Linked DNA regions of Skermanella rosea. The protein of the gene in region 2 binds, or shares a complex with, the protein of the main gene of each other region. Links are inferred from orthologs where the notes say so. Each region holds a gene or a part of one and is shown on either strand. Other genes may lie near its edges.

What was found. The genes of interacting proteins can lie anywhere in the genome.
Region 1: the proteins of JL101_RS00565 (region 2) and JL101_RS26615 are in contact, whole or in part, in a solved structure (PDB 2NS1), measured with the Escherichia coli proteins. The link is inferred for Skermanella rosea from one-to-one orthologs.

The regions. Positions count from the first base shown.
Region 1 is NZ_CP086111.1:5,706,678-5,710,326, reverse strand. Bases 1-2,951 are described here. They hold JL101_RS26615 (ammonium transporter), read right to left. Parts: upstream 2,168-2,951; coding sequence 833-2,167; downstream 1-832. Other genes in these bases: glgC (glucose-1-phosphate adenylyltransferase), read left to right, coding at 2,766-2,951; JL101_RS26620 (transglycosylase domain-containing protein), read right to left, coding at 1-441. Outside these bases: more of glgC, read left to right, coding at 2,952-3,649. UniProt on the Escherichia coli protein: Involved in the uptake of ammonium/ammonia (NH(4)(+)/NH(3)). Transport is electrogenic. Following sequestration of NH(4)(+) at the periplasmic face, NH(4)(+) is deprotonated and neutral NH(3) is transported into the cytoplasm.
Region 2 is NZ_CP086111.1:124,893-129,046, forward strand. Bases 1-2,757 are described here. They hold JL101_RS00565 (P-II family nitrogen regulator), read left to right. Parts: upstream 1-1,088; coding sequence 1,089-1,427; downstream 1,428-2,757. Other genes in these bases: JL101_RS00560 (UbiH/UbiF/VisC/COQ6 family ubiquinone biosynthesis hydroxylase), read right to left, coding at 1-789; JL101_RS00570 (aminotransferase class I/II-fold pyridoxal phosphate-dependent enzyme), read left to right, coding at 1,608-2,757. In the rest of the region: more of JL101_RS00570, read left to right, coding at 2,758-2,834; JL101_RS00575 (DNA translocase FtsK), read left to right, coding at 2,884-4,154. UniProt on the Escherichia coli protein: Involved in the regulation of nitrogen metabolism. Regulates the activity of its targets by protein-protein interaction in response to the nitrogen status of the cell.

The DNA of each region.
Region 1 (3,649 bases), 5.6 Mb from region 2 along the record:
ATTGACGAAGGCCGCGCGGACCAGGCCGATCGGGTCGATCCCGAAATGGCTGAAGAAGCGCCTGTCCTCGGTCGCCAGCACGGCATGGACCAGGTGCGGCGGCAGGTCGGCGGCATTGATCGTGGTGCCGTGGATGTCGCCGTACCGCTCGATCCTGCTGCCGTCGGCGGCCAGCACGGTGACGGCGGGCCGGCGCTCGGCCTGGGCCACCTGGGACACGTCGGGCAGGTCGTAGGCGAAATACGCGACCACGGATGCTCCGGCCACGCCGGCCCAGATCGCGCCGACCACGGCCCAGCTTCCCAGCACGCGGAGGATCGACCGCCGGGCGGCCGGAACGGCGGAAGCCTTGCGGTCACGCGCCCGCTGCTTGCCGGCGCCGCGGTCGGCGGATGCCTTGCGGGATGATCTGTCGGCCGGCCGTTCTGGAGGTTTGCTCAAGGTGATCGTTCGGAGGTTGCCTGTCCACACCGACACGATGCCTGATCAAGGCGGCAATTTCACGGCATTATCGGCCGGGCTTGCGATGGAACTTCAGGAAAGGGGACGGATGTGCCGGTTCAGGTTCGACGATAGAGATGCCACCGGCACGGATGAAATCTTCCAAGCTGGAGGGTGCGCGTCCCGCGCACCTCGGGCGGCGAGACGCCGCCCCTCCGCAGGGAAGTCCGGTGCATCGAGGTCGCTACTGTCGAAGCCGGTATCAATGGCAACTCCGGCCGGCCGGCGAACAGTGCTGTCGGATGACATTTGGCCGAAGACAAGAAACCGCCGCCGGGGTTTCCCCCGGCGGCGGCTTGGACTTGCTTGCGCCCGGATCGGGCAGCCGCGGTCAGTGGACCGCTTCGCCGTGCAGGGCGAGGTCGAGGCCTTCGCGTTCGACGTCTTCGCTGACCCGCAGGCCGACGACCACGTCGATCACCTTCAGCAGGACGAAGGAGGCGACGGCGCTCCACACGATGGTGGCGGCGATGCCCCAGAGCTGGGTGACGACCTGGGCGCCGTTGCCTTCCAGCAATCCTGGATAGCCGCCGATCGCTTCCTTGGCGAAGACGCCGGTCAGGACCGCGCCGACGATGCCGCCGACGCCGTGGACCCCGAAGGCGTCCAGGCTGTCGTCATAGCCCAGCATGTACTTGAGGCTGGTGGCGCCCCAGAAGCAGATCACGCCCGAGACGATGCCGATGACCAGGGCGCCGCCCGCATCGACGAAGCCCGAGGCCGGGGTGATGGCGACCAGGCCGCCGATGGCGCCCGAGATGATGCCGAGCACGCTCGGCTTGCCCTTGGCGATCCACTCGGCGAACATCCAGGCCAGGGCGGCCGCCGCGGCGGCGACCATGGTGACCAGCATCGCCATGCCGGCGCGGCCGTTGGCGGCACCGGCCGAGCCGGCGTTGAAGCCGAACCAGCCCACCCACAGCAGCGAGGCGCCGATCAGGCTGAGCACGAGGTTGTTCGGGACGAAGTGCTCGGTCGGGTAGCCGCGGCGCTTGCCGACGACGATGGCCGCGACCAGCCCGGCGATGCCGGCATTGATGTGGACGACGGTGCCGCCGGCGAAGTCGAGCACGCCGTCGGCGAACAGGAAGCCGTTCGGGTGCCAGACCCAGTGGGCGACCGGGGCATAGACCAGGATCGACCAGAAGCCGGTGAACAGCAGCATGGCCGAGAACTTCATGCGGTCGGCGAAGGCGCCGGTGATCAGCGCCGGGGTGATGATCGCGAAGGTCATCTGGAACATCACGAACACCGATTCGGGGATCGTGAAGGCGACCGGGGTCTCCAGCCCGGCGCCCAGGGTGAACGGCGCGGACATGTCCATGCCGGCCATCAGCACCTTGGAGAAGTCGCCGAAATAGGCGTTCCCGTTGCCGAACGCGATGCTGTACCCGACCAGCACCCACAGCACGGCGACGAGGCAGCAGATCGCGAAGCTCTGCATCACGGTGGCCAGCAGGTTCATCTTGCGGACCATGCCGCCGTAGAACAGGGCCAGGCCCGGGATGGTCATCATCAGGACCAGCGCGGTCGAGGTCAGCATCCAGGCGGTATCGCCCGTGTCGATGGTGGGGGCTTCGGTCTGGGCCAGCGCGCCGGCCGGCAAGGCGACCGCTCCCAGAATCGCCGCAAGCAGCGGAACAGCGAAGGCAAACAGACGGCTCATTCTAGACTCATCCTCTCGATCAGTTCGACACGGCCCGCTCGATCTCATGGCCCGGACCGGCGGTGCGGTGCGGGGCCTGATCCTGTGACGGGTTCGGGCGGCGGGCATCGGCAAGACCGGCCGAGGCCCCAAGGCCCGCCCAGCGTTTCAAGATCCGTGCCGCTCGAAAAATGAGCAGTTTCGGCGGATGACGCGCCGGCGGCCGCGCACGGGCCGGGCAGCGGACGGGATCGGAACCCGTGATTTGCTCAAGAAATAGGCGATAAACCGGCGGTCCGGCGGGAACGAAGGAACCGGAAACAAAGGGCAAAACGTGCCCCGACTTTGTCATAATTCTTCGGGACCGCGACCGTTTCGGAAAGCCGCCTAAAAATCAGGCAGTTCTGGCCGCCGATATTCCGTTTCGCCCGCAGGTACTTGGGGAACCGCCCTGTGCGCTCCCTCGTTGAGTTGGCTCCCGGCGGCGAAATGTGGCAGGGTGGCGGCAAGGATGCGCCCGCGCCCGAGATGCCGCCCGCCCCAGGTCCGGTCCGGAACCGCGTCCAACGAGAAGGTCTCCCAGCAAGGGTCCTCACACAGGGTCAAGGAGAAACCCACCGTGGCTATCGAACGTGAACTGCGGATCGCGCCGCGGCGCGCCATCGCGCTGGTGCTCGCCGGGGGGCGAGGCAGCCGCCTGAAGCAGCTCACCGACCGGCGCGCCAAGCCGGCGGTCCATTTCGGCGGCAAGTTCCGCATCATCGATTTCGCGCTGTCCAACTGCATCAATTCCGGGTTCCGCCGGATCAGCGTCATCACCCAGTACAAGTCCCACAGCCTCCTGGTCCACCTGCAGCGCGGCTGGGGCTTCCTGCGCGGCGAGATCAACGAGTTCGTCGATTTCCTGCCCGCCCAGCAGCGGATCGACGAGACCTCCTGGTACCAGGGCACCGCCGACGCGGTTTACCAGAACCTGGACATCCTGCAGGGCCATGGCGCGGAGCACGTGCTGATCCTGGCCGGCGACCACATCTACAAGATGGATTACGCCGCCATGCTGGCGTGGCACATCAGCCGGGGCGCCGACGTGACGGTCCCGTGCGTCGAGGTGCCGCGCATGGACGCGACCGGCTTCGGCGTCATGCATGTGGACGACCACGACCAGGTCGTCAGCTTCCTGGAGAAGCCGGCCGACCCGCCGGCGATCCCCGGCAAGCCGGACAAGGCGCTGGCCAGCATGGGGATCTACGTCTTCAACGCCAAGTTCCTGTACGACCAGCTCCGGCGCGACGCCGCGGACCCGACCTCCAGCCGCGACTTCGGCAAGGACCTGATCCCCTACCTGGTGCCGCGCGCCAAGGTGATGGCGCACCGGTTCCAGGACAGCTGCATCTACAGCCAGCCCGACGCGGCGCCGTACTGGCGCGACGTCGGCACGATCGACGCCTACTGGGAGGCCAACCTGGACCTGACCAAGGTGACGCCGGACCTGAACCTCTACGA
Region 2 (4,154 bases):
CGCGGTGAAGGCCTCGTTCGACAGGCCCATGAAGGTCGGCACCAGGGACTTCCGCTCGCTCCAGACGATGGACGAGCGGTTGCCGGTCAGCGGCAGGATCGCGAAGGGGCCGCCGGGCAGGAACTTCTCGACCGCGACGCCGCCATGGGGCAGGTCGTGCGCGATGTTGCAGATCATGGCGCTCTGGTCGTAGTTCCAGGTCGTCACGCCGATGCCGGCCGACCGGCGGCAGAGCGAGTTCTTCCCGTCGGCGCCGATCACCAGCTTCGCCGTCACGGTCCGGCCGTCGGCCAGGACGACCTTCGCGGCGCGGGCGTCGCGCTCGATCCGGGTGACGGCGGCCGGGGCGATGTGACGCAGCCCCGGCAGTTCGGCGACGCGGGCGAACAGGGCGCGGCGGATGACGATGTTGTCCGCGATCCAGCCGAACGGGCCGATGCCGACGTCCTGGTGGGCATAGTGGAGGAACAGGGGCGACTCCTGGTCGACCACCCGGATGTCCAGGATCGGCTCGGCGTCGTCGGCCATGTGGCGCCAGACCCCGGCGCCGTCCAGCACCTGCTTGGAGCAGAAGGCCAGCGCGGTCGTCCGGCCGTCGAAGTCCGTCTCCATCTGGGTGGGCGGAGTATCGCGGTCCAGGCATACCACCGGCACGCCGGCAGTCGCCAGGGCCGCCGCCAGGGTCAGGCCGGCCAGGCCGCCGCCCACGATCACCACCTCCGTCGTCAGGTCGGCGGAGTCGGTGCTTTGTGCGGCCGTCGCGGGCCGTATGGGATCTGATATCGTCATGTCCTTGAAAATCGTCCCGCCCGAACCGGATGTCCAGCGTGTCTTTATGGCGCAGCCGGCCCTTGATTGCTCAAAAAACAGGCGCGCTTCGTCCATGAAATGAGCAGCCTTTCCGAAAGCCATAGGCGGATGGCGGCATCCGTGAGACTTTCGCGGGATATGCCCGCCCGGCATGCTTCTTGAAAACCTGCACGCCAATGGGGTCGCAAGCGGACCACCGGACGGCTGCCCGGATGGGAGCGGCGCGGGGGACCAGCGGACGGGCTTCGTTCGGCGATGAGAACAAGGGAAAACAGTTCATGAAACTCATAGTGGCGATCATCAAACCGTTCAAGCTCGACGAAGTGCGCGAGTCCCTGACATCGCTGGGCATCCAGGGCCTGACGGTCAGCGAGGTCAAGGGATTCGGCCGGCAGAAGGGACAGACCGAGATTTACCGCGGCGCCGAGTATTCGGTCAGCTTCCTGCCCAAGGTGAAAGTGGAGGTCGCGGTCACGGACGAACTGGCAGAGCAGGTCGTCGAAGCGATCCAGAAGGCCGCCAACACCGGCCGGATCGGCGACGGGAAGATCTTCGTCCTCGAGATCGCCCAGGCCGTACGCATCCGAACCGGCGAAACCAACGGAGAGGCGCTCTAAGGAGGGCGGCCGTCCCGCCGGTGGTTCCCCGGCGGATGGGAGCGGGGCGGGTCGGAGTGGGGTGGCCCGGCGGAATGGCAGTTCCGCCGGGCCTTCTTTCTGCGAGGCCCCCGCTTGTACGGGCGGCATGCCGCCGCTACACTCGTTTACGTTTTGTACGAACCTCCGGGATCGACCGGCATGCTGTCTTCTCCGCTCGTGAACGATCGGCTCGGCCGGTTGAGCGATTATCCCTTCACCCGGCTTGCCTCGCTGCTGGCCGGCATCACGCCGCGCGTGAACGCGGAGCCCGTCGTCATGTCGGTCGGGGAGCCGCAGCACGCGCCGCCCGCCCTGATCGACCAGGTGCTGCGCACCCAGGCGCATCTCTGGGGCAAGTATCCACCCGTCGCCGGCACGCCGGAGTTCCGGGCGGCCGCCGCCCGCTGGCTCGACCGGCGCTACGGCCTCCCCGCCGGCATGGTCGAGCCGGACCGCATGGTGCTGCCGGTCGCCGGCACGCGGGAGGCGCTGTTCCTGGCGGCCCTGCTCGCCGTGCCGGAATCGAAGGCCGGCCGGAAGCCGGCCGTGCTGCTGCCCAACCCGTTCTACGCGGCCTACGAGGGGGCGGCCGTCATGGCCGGGGCCGAAGCGGTGTTCCTCACCACCACCCGCGAGACCGGTTTCCTGCCCGACCTGGACGCCCTGTCGCCCGAACTGCTGGACCGCACGGCGCTGTTCTATCTGTGCACGCCGTCCAATCCCCAGGGCGCCGTCGCCGACCGGGCCTACCTGACGCGCGCGATCGGTCTGGCCCGCCGCCACGGTTTCGTCCTGGCGGTCGACGAATGCTATGCCGAGATCTACGACGCCGAGGCGCCGACCGGCGTGCTGGAGGTGGCGGCGGCCCTGGAGGCGCGGGGGAAAACGTCCGGCGGCGGCCTCGCCAACCTGTTGGTCTTCCACTCGCTGTCCAAGCGGTCGAACGCCGCGGGCCTGCGGTCCGGGTTCGTGGCGGGGGACCCCGACCTGATCGCCTTGTTCTCCCGCCTGCGCAGCTACTCGATCGCCGGCACCCCGCTGCCGGCCCTCGCGGCGGCGGCGGCCCTGTGGGACGACGATGCCCACGTGGTCGAGAACCGGGCCCTCTACCGCGCGAAGTTCGACGCCGCCGAGTCCGCCCTGGACGGGCGATTCGGTTTCTACCGGCCGGCCGGCGGCTTCTTCCTGTGGCTCGACGTGGGCGACGGCGAGGCCGCCACCGCCACCCTCTGGCGGGAGGGGGGCATCAAGGTACTCCCCGGCGCCTATCTCACCCGCCCCGATGCCGACGGTGTCAACCGCGGCTCCTCCTTTATTCGTATAGCATTGGTCCATGATGCCGCCACGGTCGCGGAAGCCTGTACACGAATCGCCAAAATCCTCTAAACCTGACCCGGCAAGACCCCGCGCAGCACCAAGGAAGAGCAAGGTCCCCATGGCGTCCCGTACCGCCGCATCAAGTTCCGCCGCCCCGTCCGGCGGCGTTTCCGGTGGGCGGTCCACCGCCGGCCGCGGTTCCGCTGGCAGGACCGGCACAGGACGGGCCGCCGCCGGCACGTCCGGCGGCCGGTCCGGCGGCGGGCGCGCCGGCAAGGCGCCGCTGCTGCCTCCGGCGGCCCGGGACTTCATCCGGCAGCGGGCGGTCGAGGGCGTCGGCCTGGCTCTGACCTCGATCGGGCTGCTGCTCGTCCTGGTGCTGCTCACCTACGACCGGGGCGACCCCTCCTGGAACACCGCGGTCAACCCGGAGGCCAACCCGAAGATCGGCAACGTGCTCGGGCTGCCCGGCGCCTATGCCGCCGACCTGCTGATGCAGTGGCTGGGCATGGCCTCGTACCTTCTGGGCGCCATCGTCATGGCGTGGGGGCTCCGGATCATGAGCCACCGCGGGCTGAGCCGGATCGTGCTGCGAGTCCTGATGACGGTCGTCGGCGTGCTGACGGCCTCGACCTTCTTCGCCCAGGTCCCGGCGTTTCCCGGATGGCAGCTCACCCACGGCCATCTCGGCGGCACCGCCGGCGATGTCCTGCTGACGGCGCTTTCCAGGCTGACCGGCGGGTTGATCGAGGGACTGGACCGGCACCTGCTCGCGACGATCTCGGGCGGCGTCTCGGTCGTCTCGGTCATCGTGGCCCTCGGTCTCTCGCTCCGCGACTGGCGCGACGGCGCCCGCAGCGTGGGCTGGGCCGTCGGCGCCGCCGGGCGCGGCGCCCGGGAGGCCGGCGGCAGGGCCGGACAGGTGGCGCGCGACGCTTCCGGCCTGCTGCGCGACCGCCCCGGCCTCGGTGGCCTGGGGGGACTGGCGGGGCTGTTCGGCTTCGGCCGGCCGCCCGGGGAGGACGAGGCGGATGCCGACGCCCGCCCGCCCAAGTCCCGGCCCGCGCGCGGAGTCCGCAAGCCGCCGCGCCTGAACGACGTGGAGCCGGACGATCCGGAAAGCGGTGCCGACCTCGGCGACGACGGTGTCGACGACCCTCCCAAGCCGCCCAGGCCGGTTTCCGTGGTCAAGCCCCCGTCCGGGCCGAAGCCGGTGGCCGGCAAGCCGTCCGGCCAGCGCGAGCCGATGCTGGAGCTGTTCCCGGAAACCGACTACGAGCTGCCGCCCCTGGACCTGCTCCAGGAGCCCGATCCCTCGGCCAAGCCGAGCACCCTCGACGACGATGCCCTGCGGCAGAACGCGGTGATGCTGGAAGGCGTCCTGGGCGA